One region of the Nocardioides asiaticus genome, then DNA from elsewhere that is predicted to be linked to it. Evidence: riboswitches for the same ligand, from Rfam matches in the RefSeq annotation. Region 1 holds a riboswitch; the other holds the start of a gene.
The links. Region 1 has a riboswitch for thiamine pyrophosphate ahead of ABLE53_RS20055 (thiamine ABC transporter substrate-binding protein). Riboswitches for the same ligand answer to the same signal wherever they lie in the genome.
Positions count from the first base shown of each region.

Region 1 (9,233 bases):
CGGTGAGCTGCGGGAGGTCGGCGCGGCGCGGTCGCCGCGGCCGGGCCGGCGTACGCCGTTGGGTGGGGTCGCCCACCCGGCGGAGCCGGCCGGCGACGGTCAGCAGCGCGACGACCACCAGCAGCTGCAGGATCGAGAGCGCCGCCGCGCCGGGCAGGTCGAGCAGCACCGTGGTGAGCTTGTAGATCTCGGTCTCGACGCTGTTGTAGCGCAGCCCCCCGAGGGTGAGCACGACCCCGAACGCCGTCGCACAGAAGAGGAAGACGACGCTCCCGGCGCTGACGATGCTCGGCCGGAGCGCGGGCAGCGTGACGGTGCGGAAGACCGTCCACGGCCGGGCACCGAGCGCGGCCGCGGCCTCGGCGGGGCGCGCGTCGAGGCCCTCCCAGGCGGCGCCGACGCTGCGGATCACGACGGCCACGTTGAAGAAGACCAGCCCGGCGAGGATCGCCGCCGGCGTACCGTCCAGGCCGAGGCCGCCCAGTGGCCCGCCCTCCCCGAGCAGCTCGCGGAAGGCGACGCCGACGACGACTGTGGGCAGCACGAACGGCACCAGCAGGGCCGCGCGCACGACGCGCTGGAGCGGGAAGACCAGGCGGTGCAGGACGTACGCCGCCGGCAGCCCGAGCAGGACGCTCGCCGCGGTGGCGACGACCGAGGTCCACACGGTGAACCAGATCGCCCGGTGGATCTCGGCGCGGCCGAGCACGCGGACGACGGTGCCTGCGTCGAGACTGCCGTCGACGACGAACCCGCGTCTGACCATGCCGGTCACGGGCAGCACGAAGAAGACCGCCAGCACGGCCACCGGGACGGCGGCGAGCCCGATCAGCCAGAGATGACGTCGCTCCACTGCTGCAGCCACTCGTCGCGGTTGTCGTCGATCTCCTGCGGGTCGACCTTCCAGGTCTTCGTCGGCTGGACGGCGAACCTCGCCCACTCCTTCGGCAGCGGGGTCCCCTTGACGACCGGGAAGACGTACATGCTCGTCGGCAGCGCCTTCTGCACCGCCGAGCTCAGCAGGAAGTCGACCAGCGCCTGCGCGCCGTCGGGGTTGACGGCACCGGCGAGCACGCCGGCGTACTCGACCTGGGTGAAGCAGGTGTCGAGCAGCGCCTTGGTGGTGGTCGTGCCGCCCTTCACGGTGTAGGCCGGCGAGGAGTCGTACGACAGCACGATCGGCCGCGTGCCCTTGCCGCCGCCTTGGGTGAAGTCGACCTCGTAGGCCTGGTCCCAGCCATCGTCCACCTTCGCGCCGTTCGCGATCAGCTTCTTCCAGTAGTCCTGCCAGCCGTCGCCGTACCTGCTGATCGTGGTGAGCAGGAAGGCGAGCCCCGGCGAGCTGGTGGTGGCGCCTGGAGTGACGAAGAGGTCCTTGTAGGCCGGGTCGACGAGATCGTCGAGGGTCTTTGGCGGCGCCAGGTGGTGCTGCGCGAACCAGGTGGTGTCGACGTTGACGCAGACGTTGCCCTGGTCGACCGGTGTGAGGTGCTTTCCCCCGTCGCCGGGGACGTCGTAGTCGCCGACCCCGGCCGGAAGGTCCGCGGGGGTGTAGTCGGCGAAGACGTCGTGGTCGAGCGCGCGGCCGGCGAAGGTGTTGTCGACGCCGAAGGCGACGTCGCCGTCGGGGTTGTCGGCCGAGAGGACCAGCTTGTTGGTGAGCTCGCCGGCGTCGCCGGAGGCCCGGATCTCGAGCTGGTAGCCGCTCTGCTGCTCGAACTGCCTCTCCAGCTTCTTCGGCAGCGCGAACGAGTCGTGCGTCATCAGCACGACCTTCGTCGGCTTCCCCCCGGCCTCGTCGCTGCCGCCGCAGGCGGCCAGTCCGGTGGTGAGCAGTGCCGCGGCGAGGACCGCGGCGGGCGCACGGAGGCGCATCGGTGTGACTCCCTTCGCCGGTGTTAACCGGAGCAGGTTCGGAGGGTCTGCGGCCGCTCGTACGCCGGCCGCACTCTCAGCCCCGCGGGGCTCCCCTGTCCTCTAGCGGAGTAACTCTAGCCGCTCCGCCCCGATGCCCTGGACCCGTCCCAGGTGAGGCGCCATGGCCTCAGCTCAGCACGCCGGGCGCGGCGTCCTCGTCGTCGAGCCAGTCGCTACCGTCGTCGTACGAGCCCCACTCGCGCTTGCGCTTCTTGTCGTCCTTGCCGCGGCTGCCGTGCGTGCCGCCGCTCCGGGCGCCGGTGCGCCCCGTCGTGGAGCCGGTGCGACCGGCGGTCGAGCCCGTACGCCCGGCGGTGGTGCCGGTGCGCGCCGACGTGGCGCTGCGGCCGGTGACCGCCTGGCCGCCGGTGCGCATCGTCGAGCCGAGCGGACGCGTTGCCATGGCGCGGGAGGTGGTCGTGGCAGCGGTCGCCATGGACGGCTGGGTCACTGCGCCGGAACCGGCCCCGCCGAGCATGCCGGCCTTGGCCGCCGCGGCCAGCCCGGCCGCACCGAGGCCGCCGGCGACGGCCGCCCCGCCGGCGCGGCCGAGCCCGCCGAGCCCGCCGAAGGTCGGAGTGCCCGGCGTGGCAGCCGGAGTGGCGCTGGTGGTCGTGGCCGGCGTCGCCGTCGACGACGGGGCGGTGTAGCTGTCGGCCAGCGTCCCGTCGTCGTAGGTGTAGTCCGGGCTCGTGGTCGTGTCGTGCGGCTGCGACGTCGAGTGGTGCTGCGTCGTCGTCTGGTGCGTCGCCGTGTGGTCGGACGTGGTGTAGGTGGGCGCCTGGGTGTGGGCCGAGCTCGCCGTGGACTGGTGGGGCGCGGTATAGGTGCCGCTGCTGGTGCCCGTGTAGTTGAACGCCGGGGTGGTCGTCCCGCCGCCCCCGCCGCTGCCACTGGTCGTCGGCTGGGAGGTGGCGACGTCGCCGTGGATGCCCTTCATGACGTCTGCTGCGTCGCTGAGCTTCCGGTCGAGATCGTCGGCGGCGGCGTCGGCCTGGGCGTCGCGCACGGCGGGGTTGTGGTCGTACGCCGCCTTGCGGCTCTGCCACTTCACCATCGCCATGTTCATGGGCGGGTCCCAGTCGTTGGTGTGGATCGGTGGCTCCGGCTTCGGGCCCGGAGGCGCGGCCACCGGAAGCCCGTCCAGGTCGCTCTGCGCGGTCGTGATCGCGGTCGCCGCGTCGCCGAGTGCGCCGGAGCCCTTGTTCAGGTCGCTGATTCGGTCGCGGAGGTTCTTGGCGGCCTTCTGGAACGCTTCCGTCGCGCGGTTCCCGGTCTCAGCGTCGGCGAACTGGTCCTTCACGTTGGGTGCGTGCTTCTCGAGCGCCTGGGCGACGGTGCTGAGGGTGGTTGTCGCCCGCTGCCAGCTCGCGCTCGCTGCGTTGATGTCGGCGACGCTCACGCCGTTGAGGTACTGGCGCAGTCGTGCCTCGCCCATCACGCACCATCCTTGTCCGAGGGAACGGCGGTGCACGTCGTCGGAGCACCGACCTGGGGCGGTGTCATGCAGTTGGCGCCCGCCTCGAGGTCGACGCTCGCCTTCTGGGTGGCGTCGACGAAGCCCGACTGGACGTCGTGCATGCCCTTGCGATACGCCGCGAACCCGGCTTCGTAGTTGTTGAGCCCGGTCACGACGTCGCGAAGTGCGTTGACCACGAACTCGTGGGCCAGATCGGTGTGATGAGCAAGCGACGCACCGGTGGCCGAGCCACCGAAATGTGACCCCGGCACCTTCTTGAGGTCGCCCAGGGTCTTGGAGATGTTGCCGGCGTCCTCACCGAGAAGCTTGGTGAGCTGGGTGATCAGATCGTCGGGGACGGCGGTGGTGCCGCCGCCCGTGCCTTCTGGAAGCATTGGGCTGTAACTCCGCTGGTGTGTCCGTTGGTGGGGCCATGAGCGCCATACCCGAGATCAGTACGTCCAAACCTCTCGGCCGGCACTACATCATGGATGACGAGTCGGCTTCGAGATCGTGACGGCGTCCGGCAAAGAAAAGTTGCGGTTCCGCTAGCCTCAGGGCCGAAACGTCCCGACCGATCGATCTGGAGCTCCTCGGGTGCCCGTGCTGCGTACGCCGATCGCCGCGCTCGTCGTGGCGGTCACCCTCTCCCTCGCCGGCTGCGGAGGAGGCGAGCCGACCGGCGGCGGCTCCCCGCCGACGAATCCCAGCGCCAGCCAGTCTCCGTCGGAGTCCTCATCTCCCTCGGTGGCCCCGGCGACCGGCCGTCGGATCTCGACCGACTACCTGAGCGTGCACGCCCCCAAGGGCTGGGTCAGCGCGCCCGGGATGACCAAGCAGCAGGCCGCGGCCGCCGACTACGACATCGGCGCCCAGGTCGTCATCAACACCCTCGAGTGGAACCACATCGACCCCTCCCCCGTTGCAGCGCAGGCCAGGCTCGCCCTCAAGCAGTACGACAAGCGGATGCGCTACGCCGGACCCGTCACCGTCGCCGGCCAGCAGATGTTCCACATCACGGGCATCGAGGGCGGCGGCAGCCACCTCGACGAGTACGGCTGGGACGTTCCTGGCGCCGCCCACGCCTACATCCACAGCATCAGCTTCTTCTTCAGGACGACCCCGCCCGCCCAGCGGCAGAAGATCATCGACTCCGTCCTCGCGACCCTCGAGATCAAGAAGTAGCAGGGTCCTAGGCTCGCGTCTCGTGGACCTGACCGCGCTGCCGTTCGACGACCTCGACCCGCAGGACGCGTACGCCGCCTGGAGGCTGCGCCAGGACGTGTTCGTGCTCGAGCAGGAGTGCCTGTACGCCGACCTGGACGGCCGCGACACGGAGCCGGCGACCCGTCACGTCCTGCTGAAGGACGGCACCGGCGAGGTGGTCGGCTACTGCCGGGTGCTCTCGGACCCGGAGACCTGGCGGATCGGCCGCGTCGTCCTGCGCCGGGACGCGCGCGGGCAGGGGCTCGCCGACCAGGTGGTGCGGCGGGCGCTCGAGGAGTGCTCGGGCCGCGACGTCGTACTCGACGCCCAGGCGCCGCTGGCGGGGTGGTATGCGACGTTCGGCTTCGCCCGGGACGGCGAGGACTTCGTCGAGGACGGCATCCCGCACACCCCGATGCGGCTCAGGCGCGACTGAAGAGCACGCCGGCCTCGGTCTCGACCCGGGTGACGTCGCCGCGGGCCGCGAGCAGCTCGAGGTGGGCCTTGGTCTCGAGGCAGGCCAGGACGGAGTTGAACAGGTCGAGCGTCGCGAAGGCGTGCTCGTGGCGGGTCCACGGCAGTTCGGCGGCCACCTGGAGGGAGGTCCGTGGCCCGGGGGCGAGCGCGTCGAGGCAGAGCCCGAGCCGATGCTCGTGGTGGGCGAGGAGCTGGTCGATCCGGGCGTGGGAGGAGGGTGCGATCGGGCCATGGGCCGGCAGCAGCCGCAGGTCCGGCAGTCCCCTCACCTTGGTCAGCGACGCCATGAAGTCGCCGAGCGGCGAGAGCACCGGCACCGGCTCGAAGCCGATCGACGGGGTGATCGTGGGCAGCACGTGGTCACCAGCGAAGAGCAGCCCGGCGGGCCGGTCGGCGAAGACGAAGTGGCCCTGCGTGTGGCCGGGGGTGTGGACCGCGTCGAGGGTGCGGCCGGCGACCTCGAGCGGCCGGTCGCCGTCGAGCCACATGTCGGGGTAGCGCCACTGGCTCCGGTCCTGCGGCGGGTGCTGGAGCGCCGCCCAGCGCTCGGCGAGCTCCTGGGCACCGGCCTCGAAGAGCAGCCGGTCGGTGGAGCGGTCGGGGCGGCCGTCGGCGTCGGAGTGGATCAGGTCGAGCGTCGGCTTGTCGCCGACCCCGAGCACGACGCGGGCGGCGTACTCCTCGCCGAGCACGCTCGCGAGCGTGTAGTGGTCGCGGTGGACGTGGGTGACGAGGAAGCGGCGGATGTCGCCGAAGCCGAAGCCCAACGCCGTAAGCCCCGCGTCCAGGGCCGCGCGACCCTCGGTGATCGCCCAGCCGCCGTCCACGAGCGTCAGCCCGTCCGGCCCCTCGAGCACGTAGACGTTGACCGCCCTGAGCCCGTCGGTCGGCAGCGGGAGCGGGATCCGGTGGACGCCGTCGTCGACGGTCCAGGCGCCCGGCGCCGACCAGTGCTCGCCCGAGTCCGGCGAGACGGCGTACGCCGTCGGGGTGCTCTCACTCATGGGCCGCCCCCCGCGGGGCGGCCGCCGGCGAGCGGTGGACCCAGATGAGCCCGAGGACCGGGAGGATCGCCGGCACCCAGCCGTAGCCCTCGCCGTAGTCCGACCACACCGACGCGTCCGGGAACCAGTCGCGCACGACGAGCGACAGCGTCCCGACGACGACCACGCCGCCGAGCTCGACCCAGAGCATGACCCGCGCGAAGCCGGGCCGACCGTGGGCGGCCCGGCGGATCGCGAACCACCCGGCGACGTACGTGCACGCGGCGACGGCGGAGAGGACGTAGGCGACCGGGGCCTCGTCGAACTTCGTCGCGATCTGGACGACCGCGCGGCTGCCGGAGGCGAGGATGAAGAGCGCGTAGAGCGCCAGCAGCACCAGGTGGGGCCCTGACCGGACCTTGGGCGGCGCCGTCGTCGGCGTGGTGGTGGGGGGCTCGGACACCTGCGTCACTGTCTCATCATCTCGTCATCAAGATTCGTACGGCGACCACCCCGGTCGCCAGCGCCGCGACGGCGACCACCCCCGAGGACCACGGACCGCGGTCCTCGCGCACGGACAGCAGCGCCACGGGCATGATCACGACCACTGCCGCGACGTACCCCAGGTGCGTCGACAGCGACTCCGGCCGGTGCCCACGGGCGAGCGAGCCGAGCGCTCCGACGGCCAGCACCGCCGCGAGCAGCTCGAGCATCCACGCCAGCTGGTCGAGCCAGCGCGGCCGCGGTGCCCGCAGCGCCGCCCCGAGGGCTGCCGCCGCGGTCACCAGGACGGCGTACCCGGCCACGATCCAGGCGATCGGGGTCAGGGCGGACATGTCAGCATCTAAGCCGATGGCCGATCCGGATCCCGAACTGGTGGCGCGGCTGCGCGCCGCCGGGTGCGTCTTCGCCGAGGACGAGGCGGGGCTGCTGCAGGCCGAGGCCCGCTCCGCGGAGGATCTCGAGGCGATGGCCGTACGCCGGGTGGCCGGGGAGCCGCTGGAGCTGGTGCTCGGCTGGGCGGAGCTCGCCGGGGTCCGGGTCCGCGTCGCGGAGGGCGTCTTCGTGCCGCGGCAGCGCTCGGCGCTCCTCGTGCGGCTCGCGGTGGAGGTCCGCCCGCGGGTCGTGGTCGACCTCGGCTGCGGGACCGGCGCGCTGGGTGCGGCGGTGGCGGCTCGGGTGCCGGAGGCCGAGGTGTGGGCCGTCGACATCGACCCGGCGGCGGTCGAGTGTGCCCGGCAGAACCTGCCGACCGAGCGGGTGCTGCTCGGCGACCTCTATGCCCCGCTGCCCGGCGGGCTCCGCGGCCGGGTCGACGTCCTGCTCGCGAACGCGCCCTACGTGCCGACCGACGCGGTCGCGCTCATGCCGCCGGAGGCGCGCGACCACGAGCACCGGGTCGCCCTCGACGGCGGAGGCGACGGGCTCGACGTGCAGCGCCGCGTCGTCGAGGGCGCCGCCTCGTGGCTCCGACCCGGCGGCGTACTCCTCTCGGAGTGCGGACGCGACCAGGCCGCGGTCCTCGCCGGGCTGATGACAGCAGCCGGCCTCGACCCGACCGTCCGCACCGACGACGAGATCGGTGCGACGGCGGTCGCCGGCGTCCTCCCGGTGTCCTTCCGGCGGGCCCACCGAACTGACGACCTCTGAGCCCGCCGGAAGGACGAAGGTCGTCCACCCCCCACCGGTGGACGACCTCCGCACCCGTGAAACGGCCCTCCGGCAGACCCATGACGCGAAAGCGCGAAGAATTTCTCCGACCACTTCTGCAGGTCCGGTCATGCTGGGGACGTGACGCCCTACGGGGTTACCCATCTGGTGCCGCTCGCACTCTTCGCGGTCGGTCTGTGCGTCGTGGTCGCGCTGGGCCGGCGGCACCGGACGATGCCCGGGCCGACCGCGTTCAGCCGCGGGCTGGCGCTGGCGCTCCCCGCCGTGATGGTGCCGCTGCAGATCTGGGACTTCGCGACGCGGTTCGACCTGCAGTCGACACTGCCGTTCCACCTGTGCGACCTGACCTGGGTCGCGACGGCGTTCGCGCTCTGGACCCACCGGCCCTACCCGGCGGCGCTGACCTGCTACTGGGGACTGGTCCTCACCCCGCAGGGGATCTTCACGCCGTCGGTCGAGGACTTCCCGGAGATCTGGTACTTCGGCTACTGGGCGCTGCACCTGATGGTCGTGTGGGGCACCGTCTACCTCGTCCTCGGCCTCGGCAAGGTGCCGCGCTGGCGCGACTACGCCACGACGGTCGCCACGACCCTCGTGTGGGCGGTGCTCGCGTACTGCTTCAACCTCGTGGCCGACACCAACTACGGCTACCTCATGCACAAGCCGGACACCGGCTCGTTCCTCGACCTGCTCGGGCCGTGGCCGGGGTACGTCGCCGCGGAGGTCGCGATCGTCGCGGCGGTGTGGGCGCTGCTGACCGTCGTGCTGCGCCCGCTCGGACGGTCGAGGACTCAGGCCCGGGGGTCGACGAGGACGCCGGTCCGCTCGTAGTCGGCCAGCGCGGCGGCGTACGGCGCCAGGTCGATGCCCAGCGAGGAGACCCAGGCGTCGTCGTAGTAGGTCGAGCGGTAGCGCTCGCCGGAGTCGCAGAGCAGCGTCACGACACCGCCCTCCTCGCCGGCGGCGACCATCCGCCCGATGACGCCGAGCGCCGCCCACACGTTCGTGCCGGTCGACGGTCCGGCAGGACGGCCGAGCCGCTCGGAGATCCAGCGCATCGTGGCGATGGAGGCGGCGTCGGGCACCTGCACCATGTCGTCGACGACCCCGGGGATGAACGACGGCTCGAACCGCGGCCGGCCGATCCCCTCGATCCGCGACCCCGGACCCGTCACGGTCGCGTCGCCGAGCGCCCAGCCGTCGTAGAACACCGAGCCCTCAGGGTCGGCGACGAGCAGCTTCGTGGGGTGGCGGCGGTAGTGGAGGAAGCGGCCGATCGTGGCGGCGGTGCCGCCGGTGCCGGCCGAGACGACGATCCAGGACGGGACCGGGTGTCGCTCCTGCGCGAGCTGGCCGAAGATCGACTCGGCGATGTTGTTGTTGCCCCGCCAGTCGGTCGCCCGCTCGGCATAGGTGAACTGGTCCATGTAGTGCCCGCCGGTCTCCTCCGCGAGCGCGCGTGCGGCGTCGTACACCTCGCCGGCGGTGTCGACGAAGTGGCACCGGCCGTCGTACCACTC
Region 1 covers NZ_JBDZDM010000005.1:497,998-507,230, reverse strand. The annotation lists gene ABLE53_RS20060 (ABC transporter permease) at 1-853, opposite strand, end outside; gene ABLE53_RS20055 (thiamine ABC transporter substrate-binding protein) at 829-1,875, opposite strand; TPP riboswitch at 1,868-1,982, opposite strand; gene ABLE53_RS20050 (hypothetical protein) at 2,045-3,355, opposite strand; gene ABLE53_RS20045 (hypothetical protein) at 3,355-3,771, opposite strand; gene ABLE53_RS20040 (hypothetical protein) at 3,974-4,561, shown strand; gene ABLE53_RS20035 (GNAT family N-acetyltransferase) at 4,584-5,018, shown strand; gene ABLE53_RS20030 (MBL fold metallo-hydrolase) at 5,005-6,063, opposite strand; gene ABLE53_RS20025 (hypothetical protein) at 6,056-6,505, opposite strand; gene ABLE53_RS20020 (hypothetical protein) at 6,522-6,878, opposite strand; gene ABLE53_RS20015 (putative protein N(5)-glutamine methyltransferase) at 6,895-7,692, shown strand; gene ABLE53_RS20010 (YwaF family protein) at 7,834-8,544, shown strand; gene ABLE53_RS20005 (PLP-dependent cysteine synthase family protein) at 8,505-9,233, opposite strand, start outside.

Region 2 (9,233 bases), on a different contig from region 1:
GGCCGTCCCGAGCGAGCGGATCTTCTCGTCGAGGAAGGTGAGCAGTCGATCGGGGTTCAGGATCGCCTTGGTCTCCTGGTAGAGGAACGACTTGTTGGCCGAACCGCCGCCCTTGGCCATGAAGAGGAAGTGGTACTCCGGCGTGTCACTGCCCGGGGTGGAGTAGAGCTCGATCTGGGCCGGGAGGTTGTTGCCGGTCGGCCTCTCCTCGTACGTCGAGATCGGCGCCATCTGCGAGTAGCGCAGGTTGAGCTTCGTGTAGGCGTCGTACACGCCCTTGGCGACGAGCTCGGCGTCGTCGACGCCGGTGATGACGCCCTCGGACTTCTTGCCCATCACGATCGCCGTGCCGGTGTCCTGGCACATCGGCAGCACGCCGCCGGCGGAGATGTTGACGTTCTTGAGCAGGTCGAGCGCGACGAAGCGGTCGTTCCCCGAGGACTCGGGGTCGTCGATGATCTTGCGCAGCTGGGCGAGGTGGGCCGGGCGCAGGTAGTGCTGGATGTCGTGGACCGCCTCGTAGGTGAGTCGGCGGATCGCCTCCGGGTCCACCTTGAGGAAGGTCCGCCCGTCCACCTCGAACGTCGAGACGCCGTCGGTCGTGATCAGCCGGTAGGGCGTGTCGTCGTGGTGGGCAGGAAGGAGGTCGGAGTAACGGAACCCAGGAGTCACAGCGTCGGCCACGAGCCCGGATCGTACGCCGCCAGGACGGGCCATGGCGCGCCCGGCCGTGCCCTCTGTAACCTGCGTCACATCGAGCGAAGGAGTGGCTCATGCTGGTGTCCTGCGCGTTCCCGACGGCCCTGGACTCACCCGAGAAGATCGCCGTCGCCGAGAAGCTCGGCTACGACCGGGCCTGGGTCTACGACACTCCGCAGCAGAGCCCGGACGTCTGGATGACGCTCGCGCTCGCCGCCGACCGGACCGACCGGATCGGCCTCGGGCCAGGCGTCCTGGTCCCGAGCCTGCGCCATCCGATGGTCAACGCCGCCGCCACTGCGACGCTCAGCGCCCTCGCGCCCGGACGGGTCGCGGTCGCGTTCGGCACCGGGTTCACCGGCCGGCGCGCGATGGGTTACGGCGCGATCACCTGGGCCTACATGGAGTCCTACATCCGCGCCTACCGCGGGCTCCTGCGCGGTGAGGTCGTCGAGTGGGAGGGCTCGCGGATGCGGATGCTTCACCCCGACGGGCACGCACCCGCACGGCCCGTCGATGTGCCGGTCATCGTCGGCGCGCTCGGTCCGAAGGGCAACAAGGTGGCCACCGAGCTCGGCGACGGCCTCTACACGACGCTGCAGCTGCCCGACTTCGTCGGCGACCACCCCTGGTCGGTCTACCTCGCCTGGGGCACCGTGCTCGACGACGACGAGCCCGACGACTCCGACCACGCCCGCGAGGCCGGCGGGCCGGGCTGGGCGCTGTCGCTGCACGGTGCGTACGAGTTCGGCGGCCCCGACGCCGTGCGCACGCTGCCGGGCGGCGAGCAGTGGTGGGAGGTGGTGGAGCGAACGCCCGAGGAGGAGCGCCACCTGGTCGTACATTCCCAGCACTGCGTCGGGCTCAACGAGGCCGACCGGGCCGCGTGGGACGCCGGCGGGCACGTCACGCTCCGTGACGTCACGCTCAGTGGCACCCGCGAGCAGGTCGGCGAGAAGCTGGCCGACCTCCGTGCCCGCGGCGTCACCGAGGTCGTCCTCCAGCCGTGCGGCCCGGACGTCGAGCGCGAGCTCGAGCGCTTTCTCGAGACGGCCCGCCAGCCGGCGACCTCCGACCCCGCCTGAGCCGATCTCGGACCCCGATCTGTGACGGAGGAACCATGGGTGATGACACGCGAACGCTGATCGACGGCCTGTCCTATCTCGAGTGCCCGCGCTGGCACGAGGGCAGGATCTGGTTCTCCGACTTCTACACGTACGCCGTCTACTCGGCCGCGGCCGACGGCAGCGACCAGCGGTTGGAGGTCGAGGTTCCCCAGCAGCCGTCGGGCCTGGGCTGGCTGCCCGACGGCCGGCTGCTCGTCGTCTCCATGCGCGACTCGACGATCCTGCGGCAGGAGCCGGACGGCTCGCTCAGCGTCCATGCCGACCTTTCGCCGTACGTCAGCGGGCACCCCAACGACATGGTCGTCGACCGGAGCGGGCGGGCGTACGTCGGAGAGTTCGGCTTCGACCTGATGGCGGGCGCACCGGTCGAGCCGGCCCGGCTGTTGTGCGTCGAGCCCGACGGCTCGGTGAGCGTCGCGGCCGAGGAGATGCTCTTCCCCAACGGCAGCGTCATCATCGATGACGCGACGCTGCTGGTCGACGAGACCTTCGGCAACCGGATCACCGCCTTCGACATCGCCGCCGACGGGACGCTCACCAACCGGCGGACGTGGGCCGAGTTCGGCCTCGCGCCGACCGAGCGGGACCTGGAGAAGGCGCTGGCGGAGCTCGTCGTCGCCCCCGACGGCTGCGCGCTGGACGCCGAGGGCGCGCTGTGGGTCGCCGACGCACTGGGCAACCGGGTGCTGCGGGTGCTCGAGGGCGGCACGATCGACCGGACCGTCGAGCCGGGCAGTGGCGTCTTCGCCTGCATGCTCGGCGGCGACGACGGCCGTACGCTCTTCCTCTGCTCCGCGCCGGACTTCCAGGAGGAGGCTCGCAAGGCCGCCCGCGAGGCGCGACTCCTCGCCGTCGAGGTCGACGTGCCGCACGCGGGTCTCCCCTGACGCTCGGGTCAGCGGCGCCCGGTCGCGGCGATGGCCGCGGACAGCGGTACGTGCTCGCGCGCCTCCCCGGCCGCCCGGCGGAGCAGCCGCTGCGCGAGCGTCGCCTGCCGGCCGGCGTACGCCGCCTGCCCGCCGCGCCACCGGCAGTAGGCCGCCTCGTGCGGGGAGCGGAGCGCGTCCCACTCGCTCGCGGCAGCCACCCACTGCTGCGGGGTGTCCGTGCCGGCCAGGCGAGCGAGCTCGGCCGTCCAGGTCGCGCTGGTCGCCGGACGCACGGGCGGCGCTGTTCCGGGCCCGAGCGGGTCGACGGCGGCCTCGCCGCGCAGGCCGACGAGGACGCTCGCCAGCTCGGCCGGATCGACCCCGCGGCGGGCCAGGTCCGCCGCGACCCGCGCGGCCGTCATGAACGCAGCCCCGGCGTCGCGGCTCGCCGCGTTGCCGACGATGTCCCGGATCGGGGGCAGCAGACAGGCCCAGGCCTCCTCGGGGGCACCCTTCCACAGGTGGGCGATCGCGGTCAGCCGCGCCTTCTCGAGCAGGTTCCCCGGCACCGTGCCGACCGTCAGCGTGGCCAGCAGGTCGAGCGCGTCGTCCAGACGGCCGCTCTCGACGGCGATGCGCGCGCTGATCCACTGCACCGGCCAGTGGTCGAACTCGCCGAGCGTCGGGATCCCGGCCAGCACCTCGGCGGCCTGCCGGATGCGACCTGCGTCGGCGAGGGACTCGGCGACGTTGGCGCCCACGAAGGAGAGGACGTGGAAGTCCATGTCCCACTCCGCCCCGATCTCGAGGGCGCGCTGGGCCGCTGCGACGACCTCCTCCACCGGACGGTGGTAGCGCAGGAGCAGGTCGGTGTGCGTCATGGCGACGTAGGCCTCGACACGCGGCTCTGCCGGGGTCGGCACCCGGGCGTGCGCCTCACGGATGCGTTCCAGCGCGCCGGGCAGGTCGCCGTGGTAGGCAAGCTGCCAGGCCAGCGTCGCCGACGTCTGGAAGAAGAGCACGTCGTCGTCCAGCGCGATGCACGTCTCGAGCGCCCGCTCCAGGTCGTGCCGCGCCTCTTCCGGCCTGCCGACCTCGAGCAGCACGTTGGCCCGCAGGTCGAGCGCCCGGGCCAGGCAGTCGCTGGGACCGTGCCCGTCGAGCCGGCTGACGGCCCGGTCGAGGAACCAGACCGACGCATGGACGTCGTGCGTCGACATCGACTTCCCCATCGCCGCCCGCCGGAGCACCTCGGCAGCGCGCAGGTCGTCGAGGACGTCCACCTCCGGCAGCGCCTCGTCGATGACCCGACAGGCGTCCGCGACCCGCCCGGCCAGGTCCAGCGCGTCGAACGCCTTCAGGCGTACGTCGAGGACGTCGAGGTCGTCTGCCGCCCACGGCTCCGCGGTCGCGATCTCGAGGGCGCGCAGCCACTGGGCGGACTCCGTCCGCGGGGCGGTCCGCAGGTGCGCCCGCTCGGCGGCGACGACCCGCCAGGTCAGCTCCTGGTCGAGCACACCCGCCCGCTGCCAGTGCTCGGCCACCTCTGCCGCGTCGGCGTCGGAGCGCTCCGCGAGGGCCGCGGCGAGGCTGTGGTGGGCGTCTGCTGCCTCACCGGCGACGAGCCGACGGCGTACGGCCTCGGCTAGCAGCGGGTGTCTCAACGCGACGTCGGTGGGCCCGGCCTCGGCGAGCAGGTGCCGGTCGCGGAGGTCGCGCAGCGCTGGGACCAGCGCCTCCGCGTGGAGACCGGTCGCTGCGCAGAGGACCGCCACGGGAACGGTGCGGTCGGCGATCCCCAGCGCGCGTGCGACGGCGTACGGGGCTCCCTCGAGCTGCTCGAGCCGCTGGTCGAGCACGTCGGCGAGCAGGCTGGGAAGAGACCCCGCCGAGTGGACCGCGAGCTGCTCGGTGAACAGCGGCAGCCCCAGGCTCCTCTCGTAGATCGAGGCTGCCTCGTCGTCGGTGGCACCGGGTACGAGGAGCGAGATCTGCTCCGAGGTCTCCTCCGGTGAGAGTGCGCTGAGCTCGATCGTGCGGACGTCGGCGATCCGGCGGATCCGGGCGAACCAGTCGCGGGTCCGGTCGCGGGTGGCGGGATCCTCGAGACGGAACGTGCCGACGACCGGCACACACAGGCCCCGCGCCACCAGGTGCTCGAGCAGGTCGAGGCTCGCGCTGTCGGCCCAGTGCAGGTCCTCCAGGAGAAGGGCCAGGGGGCGTACGCCTGCGAGAGCGTCGAGGACACTGCGCACGGCGCTGAAGAGCCGCTCCTGGGCGAAGCCCGACGCGGGTGCCGGGACCGGCGCGGCCTCGGTCTCGAGCTCGGAGAGCAGCGGGGTGAGGGTGGTCGCGACGTACGCCGGACTGCCCGCCAGCGCCTCCTTCAGCCACCGGCCGCCATCCTCGGCGTACACCTCGTGCAGGGCGGCCGCGAACGGCAGCAGTGGTGCGGGGACCGACAGCGGCAGTGCGTTCCCCCGGGCCACGAAGACGTCCGTCGTGGCGCGGGCGGCGTCGACGAGCGTGGTCTTGCCGATACCTGCCTCGCCGATGACGAGGAGGAGGCCGGTGCCGGAGTCGAGGTGACGGCGTACGACGGCCAGCTCGGTGCGGCGGCCGGCGATGCGGGGGGAGTCGCGGTGCACGGCGTCGGGGTCCGAGCTCGGCTCGCCGGCCGCGAGCCAGAGCCGGTGGAACTCGTCGGTGTCGCCGCCCATCGCCTCGACGAGGAGCTCGAGGGTGCCCCACCCGGGCAGGCGGGAGGAGGAGAACACGGTGGAGACGGTCGTGTGGGAGCAGCCGGCGGCCGCGGCGAGCACGCGGAGGCTCGGCCAGCCGGCCCGGTGATGGAGGTCGTGGAGGGCAGCGTTGAGGTCCCGCTGGGGCCCCGGCGGGATCTCGGGTCGTGGCAGAGCACTCACGCGACCTCCCGGACGGGCACGGGAACAAGCGGTTCCAGCATCCTGCCGACACCGGCGTCCGACCACGGGCATTGGTCCCTGTCCGAACCGGCTGTCCAGTTCTGTCAACGGGCGTCAACCCGGCCCCCTGGACTCGCACCGTGAGTGGCGAACCGGCCCGACGCACGGGCCGCGACGAAGGGCCACATCATGACTTTCCACGAGCCGAACACCAGGATCCGGCGAGCCGCCGTCGCGGCCTGCGCCGCTGCGACCGCTGCAACCATCTGCTCGATCGGTGCTGCCACGGCACGCACGGGACCGGAGGACCCACCGTTCCGGCCCACGCCCGCGGCATCGAGCGCCGCCGCCCACCCGGGCGCCTGGATGCAGTCGACCGTCGCTGCGAAGCATCGGTTCGACCCCACCGACGGGAGGGCCGGGCCGTGCTTCATCGTCCAGCCGCGCTGGAACGCCGCGATCGACGGTCCGCCGCCGGTCTGCCGCCGGTGAGGCCGCTACGGCGGCCACGCGGCGGTCCACACCCGGCCGCGGGTGCCGTCGTCGGCGAGCAGCAGGACACCGGCGCCCGTGGCCGCGACGGTCATCGTCGCGTCGCCGCGGACCTGCGGCCGCGTCGGCGTACGGACCTCGCGCCAGTCGCCGCCGTGGCGCCACCAGAGCCGGAAGACGTGCTGGTCGCTCACGGCCGCCAGCACGTCGTCGCCGGCGGCCGCGAGACCGGAGACGTACGCCGGCGCGCCGGCCGCCTCCTGGTCGAGGCTCCCGAACACGCCGGCCGAGCGCCAGCCGCCGTCGGTGCGCGTCCAGAGCCCGAACGCGTCGGAGCCCTCGTCGAGCCCGGCGGCGACCACGCCGCCGCCGGTCGCGACCGTGCGCTCGAGCGTCGCGTAGCCGGTCGCCGGCACCCGCTCGCGCGTCCAGTGGACGCCGTCGGGCGACCGCCAGGCCACCGGCGCGCGGGTCGCCGAACCGTCGGAGCCGACCAGCGTCCAGCCGCCGGCGTACGCCGCGTCGGAGGCGGCCGCGCCGTCGCCGGCCAGGGCCCGCCCGCCGCTGTGGAGCGTGAACGCAGCGCCGTCGGCGGAGGTCCACGCGGCCGCGCCGGAGGTGCGCGTGCCGGCGACGAGCCAACCGTGGGGGCCGGCGACGACCCGGCCGACGTCGACGCCGTCCTCGCCGGCGAACAGGGTGTACGCCGGCTCGGTGCCGACCAGCCCGGCCGTGCTCCCCAGCCAGGTGCTGTAGCGCGGATAGCCGTGTGCCCCGCCGCGCTTCGACCCGATCGCGACGACCCGGCGACCACGGCAGGCGACGGTGGTCAGGACCGCCTGCCGTGCGTAGCCGCCGTGGGGGCTCAACCGGATCGGCCGGAGCTCACCGCCGGTGGCTCCGGACCAGGCCGCCGGCCTCGAGTCGTCCCCGCGGAGGAGCGCGCCGACGACGTACCAGCGACCGGCACATGCCGTCGCGGCGCGGACCGCGGGCCGCCACCCGGTGACGGCCGGCAGGGCCAGCTCGTGCCAGCCGACCGCGGCCGGAGGGGCGGGCGGGGTGGGCGAGCCGTGTCCGGCCCCTCCGCAGCCGCCGACGGCGAGGGCGAGGCCGACGGCGAGGGCCAGGACCGGGAGGCGCTGCACCGGCCTAGGCATACCGGACCGAGTTCGCTATGGTCGAGGGAAATTGCCCACACGGGAGTCCGCGGCAGCGGGCTGAGAGGGAGCTGACGCCGCTCCGACCGTCGTACCTGATCCGGATCATGCCGGCGAAGGAAGTGACCGACGTGCTGCCGCACCTCTTCTGCTTGACCTCCTCCCTCGACGACCTGTCCCTGCTGCCCGCACTGGCCGAGGCCGGCGTCGACGGGTTCCAGGTCCGCGACAAGGCGGCCACGACCCGCGAGCTCGTCGCGCTGACACGGACCGTGCTCGACGCGGTGGCGGCGTACGACGCCGTCGTGGTCGTCGACGACCGCCTCGACGTCGCCCTGGCGACCGGCGCCCACGGCGTCCACCTCGGCGGCGAGGACCTCGCGGTCGGCGACGCCCGTCGGATCGCCGACGCCGCGGCACCTGGGCTCGTCGTCGGCGCCACCTGCCGCGACCGCGCGCAGGTCGAGGCGGCGGCCGCGGCCGGTGCCGACTACGCCGGGTTCGGGCCGCTCTTCGCGACCTCGTCGAAGGACGGGCTGCCCGACCCACGCGGCCTCGATGCGCTCGCCGGCGCGACCGGCGTCCTGCCCCTGATCGGCATCGGCGGCGTCGACGCCCCCCGGGCCTCCGCGGCGCGCGCCGCCGGTGCACACGGCGTCGCCGTCATCGGCGCGCTGTGGCGACAACCCGATCCGCTCACCGCAGCGAAGGAGCTCGTCGCGGCGGTCGCCTGATGCGCGTGCGGATCCTCGGAGCAGGCATCGTCGGCCTGGCCGTCGCCGACGAGCTGGTCGAGCGCGGCCACGAGGTCGAGGTCGTCGACCCGGCGGCCGGCTCCGGCGCGTCGTACGCCGCCGCCGGGATGCTAAGCCCCGGCGGCGAGCTGTGGCACGGGCAGCCGGAGTTCTTCCGGCTCGGCCGGGCCTCGGCCGAGCTCTGGCCGTCGTACGCCGCTCGGCTCGGCGTGCCTCTCCGCGACCACGGCACCCTCCTTGCCGCCGTCGACCACGGCGACCTGCAGCAGGTGGACCGGCAGGTCTCGCTCCTCGGCGCGCACGGCGAGAAGGCGGAGGTGCTCGGCCGGCGCGAGCTGGTCGACCTCGAGCCGCGCCTGGGCCGTGTGGTCGGCGGAGCGCTGCTGCCCGACGACCACAGCGTCGACCCGCGTGCGGTCGTCGCGGCGTTGCTCGACCGGGTGCCGGACGTCGTGCCGGAGCCCACCGACCGCTCCGCCGAGGTGACCGTCGTCGCGACCGGTACGAGCCTCCCGCCGCCGTACGCCTCGCTCGTTAGGCCGATCCGCGGCGAGATCCTGCGCCTGCGGGTCCGACCGGCCGACCTCCCGGAGCGGACGGTGCGGGCATGGGTGCAGGGCGAGGAGGTGTACGTCGTGCCCCGTGCCACCGGGGAGGTCGTCGTCGGCGCCACCCAGGAGGAGCACGACGAGCCGCCGGTCGTGACGGTCGCGGGCGCCGCGCGGCTGCTCGACGCCGCGCGCCGGCTGATGCCGGGGCTGGACCGCGCCGAGCTGAGGGAGGTGACCGCGCGCGACCGGCCGGGGACGCCTGACAACCTGCCGCTCGTCGGTCCGGTGGACGACCCCGTCCCGGGCGCCGGGCGCTGCCTGCTCGCGGCCGGCCACTTCCGCCACGGCGTGCTCCTCGCGCCGCTCACGGCGCAGCTCATCGCCGACCACCTCGACCACGGCCGCACCGAGCCGGCCCTCGACCCCCGACGATTCACCACTCGAGCCAGCGGAGGAACCCCATGAGGATCACCGTCAACGGCAACCGCACCGAGGCCCCCGACGGCGCCGTCGTGGCGGACCTGCTGCCACCCGACTGCCGCGGGAGCGCCGCCGCGCTCAACGGCGCCGTCGTCCCGCGCGGGCGGCTCGGCGACACGGCGCTGAGCGACGGCGACGTCCTCGAGGTCGTGACGGCGGTGCAGGGCGGATGAGCA
Region 2 covers NZ_JBDZDM010000001.1:918,829-928,061, reverse strand. The annotation lists gene ABLE53_RS04545 (fumarate hydratase) at 1-684, opposite strand, end outside; gene ABLE53_RS04540 (LLM class flavin-dependent oxidoreductase) at 774-1,784, shown strand; gene ABLE53_RS04535 (SMP-30/gluconolactonase/LRE family protein) at 1,820-2,713, shown strand; gene ABLE53_RS04530 (ATP-binding protein) at 2,722-5,619, opposite strand; gene ABLE53_RS04525 (hypothetical protein) at 5,809-6,111, shown strand; gene ABLE53_RS04520 (hypothetical protein) at 6,117-7,259, opposite strand; TPP riboswitch at 7,301-7,410, shown strand; gene ABLE53_RS04515 (thiamine phosphate synthase) at 7,379-8,005, shown strand; gene ABLE53_RS04510 (FAD-dependent oxidoreductase) at 8,011-9,042, shown strand; gene thiS (sulfur carrier protein ThiS) at 9,039-9,230, shown strand.
Region 2: another riboswitch for thiamine pyrophosphate. It lies ahead of ABLE53_RS04515 (thiamine phosphate synthase); the one in region 1 lies ahead of ABLE53_RS20055 (thiamine ABC transporter substrate-binding protein).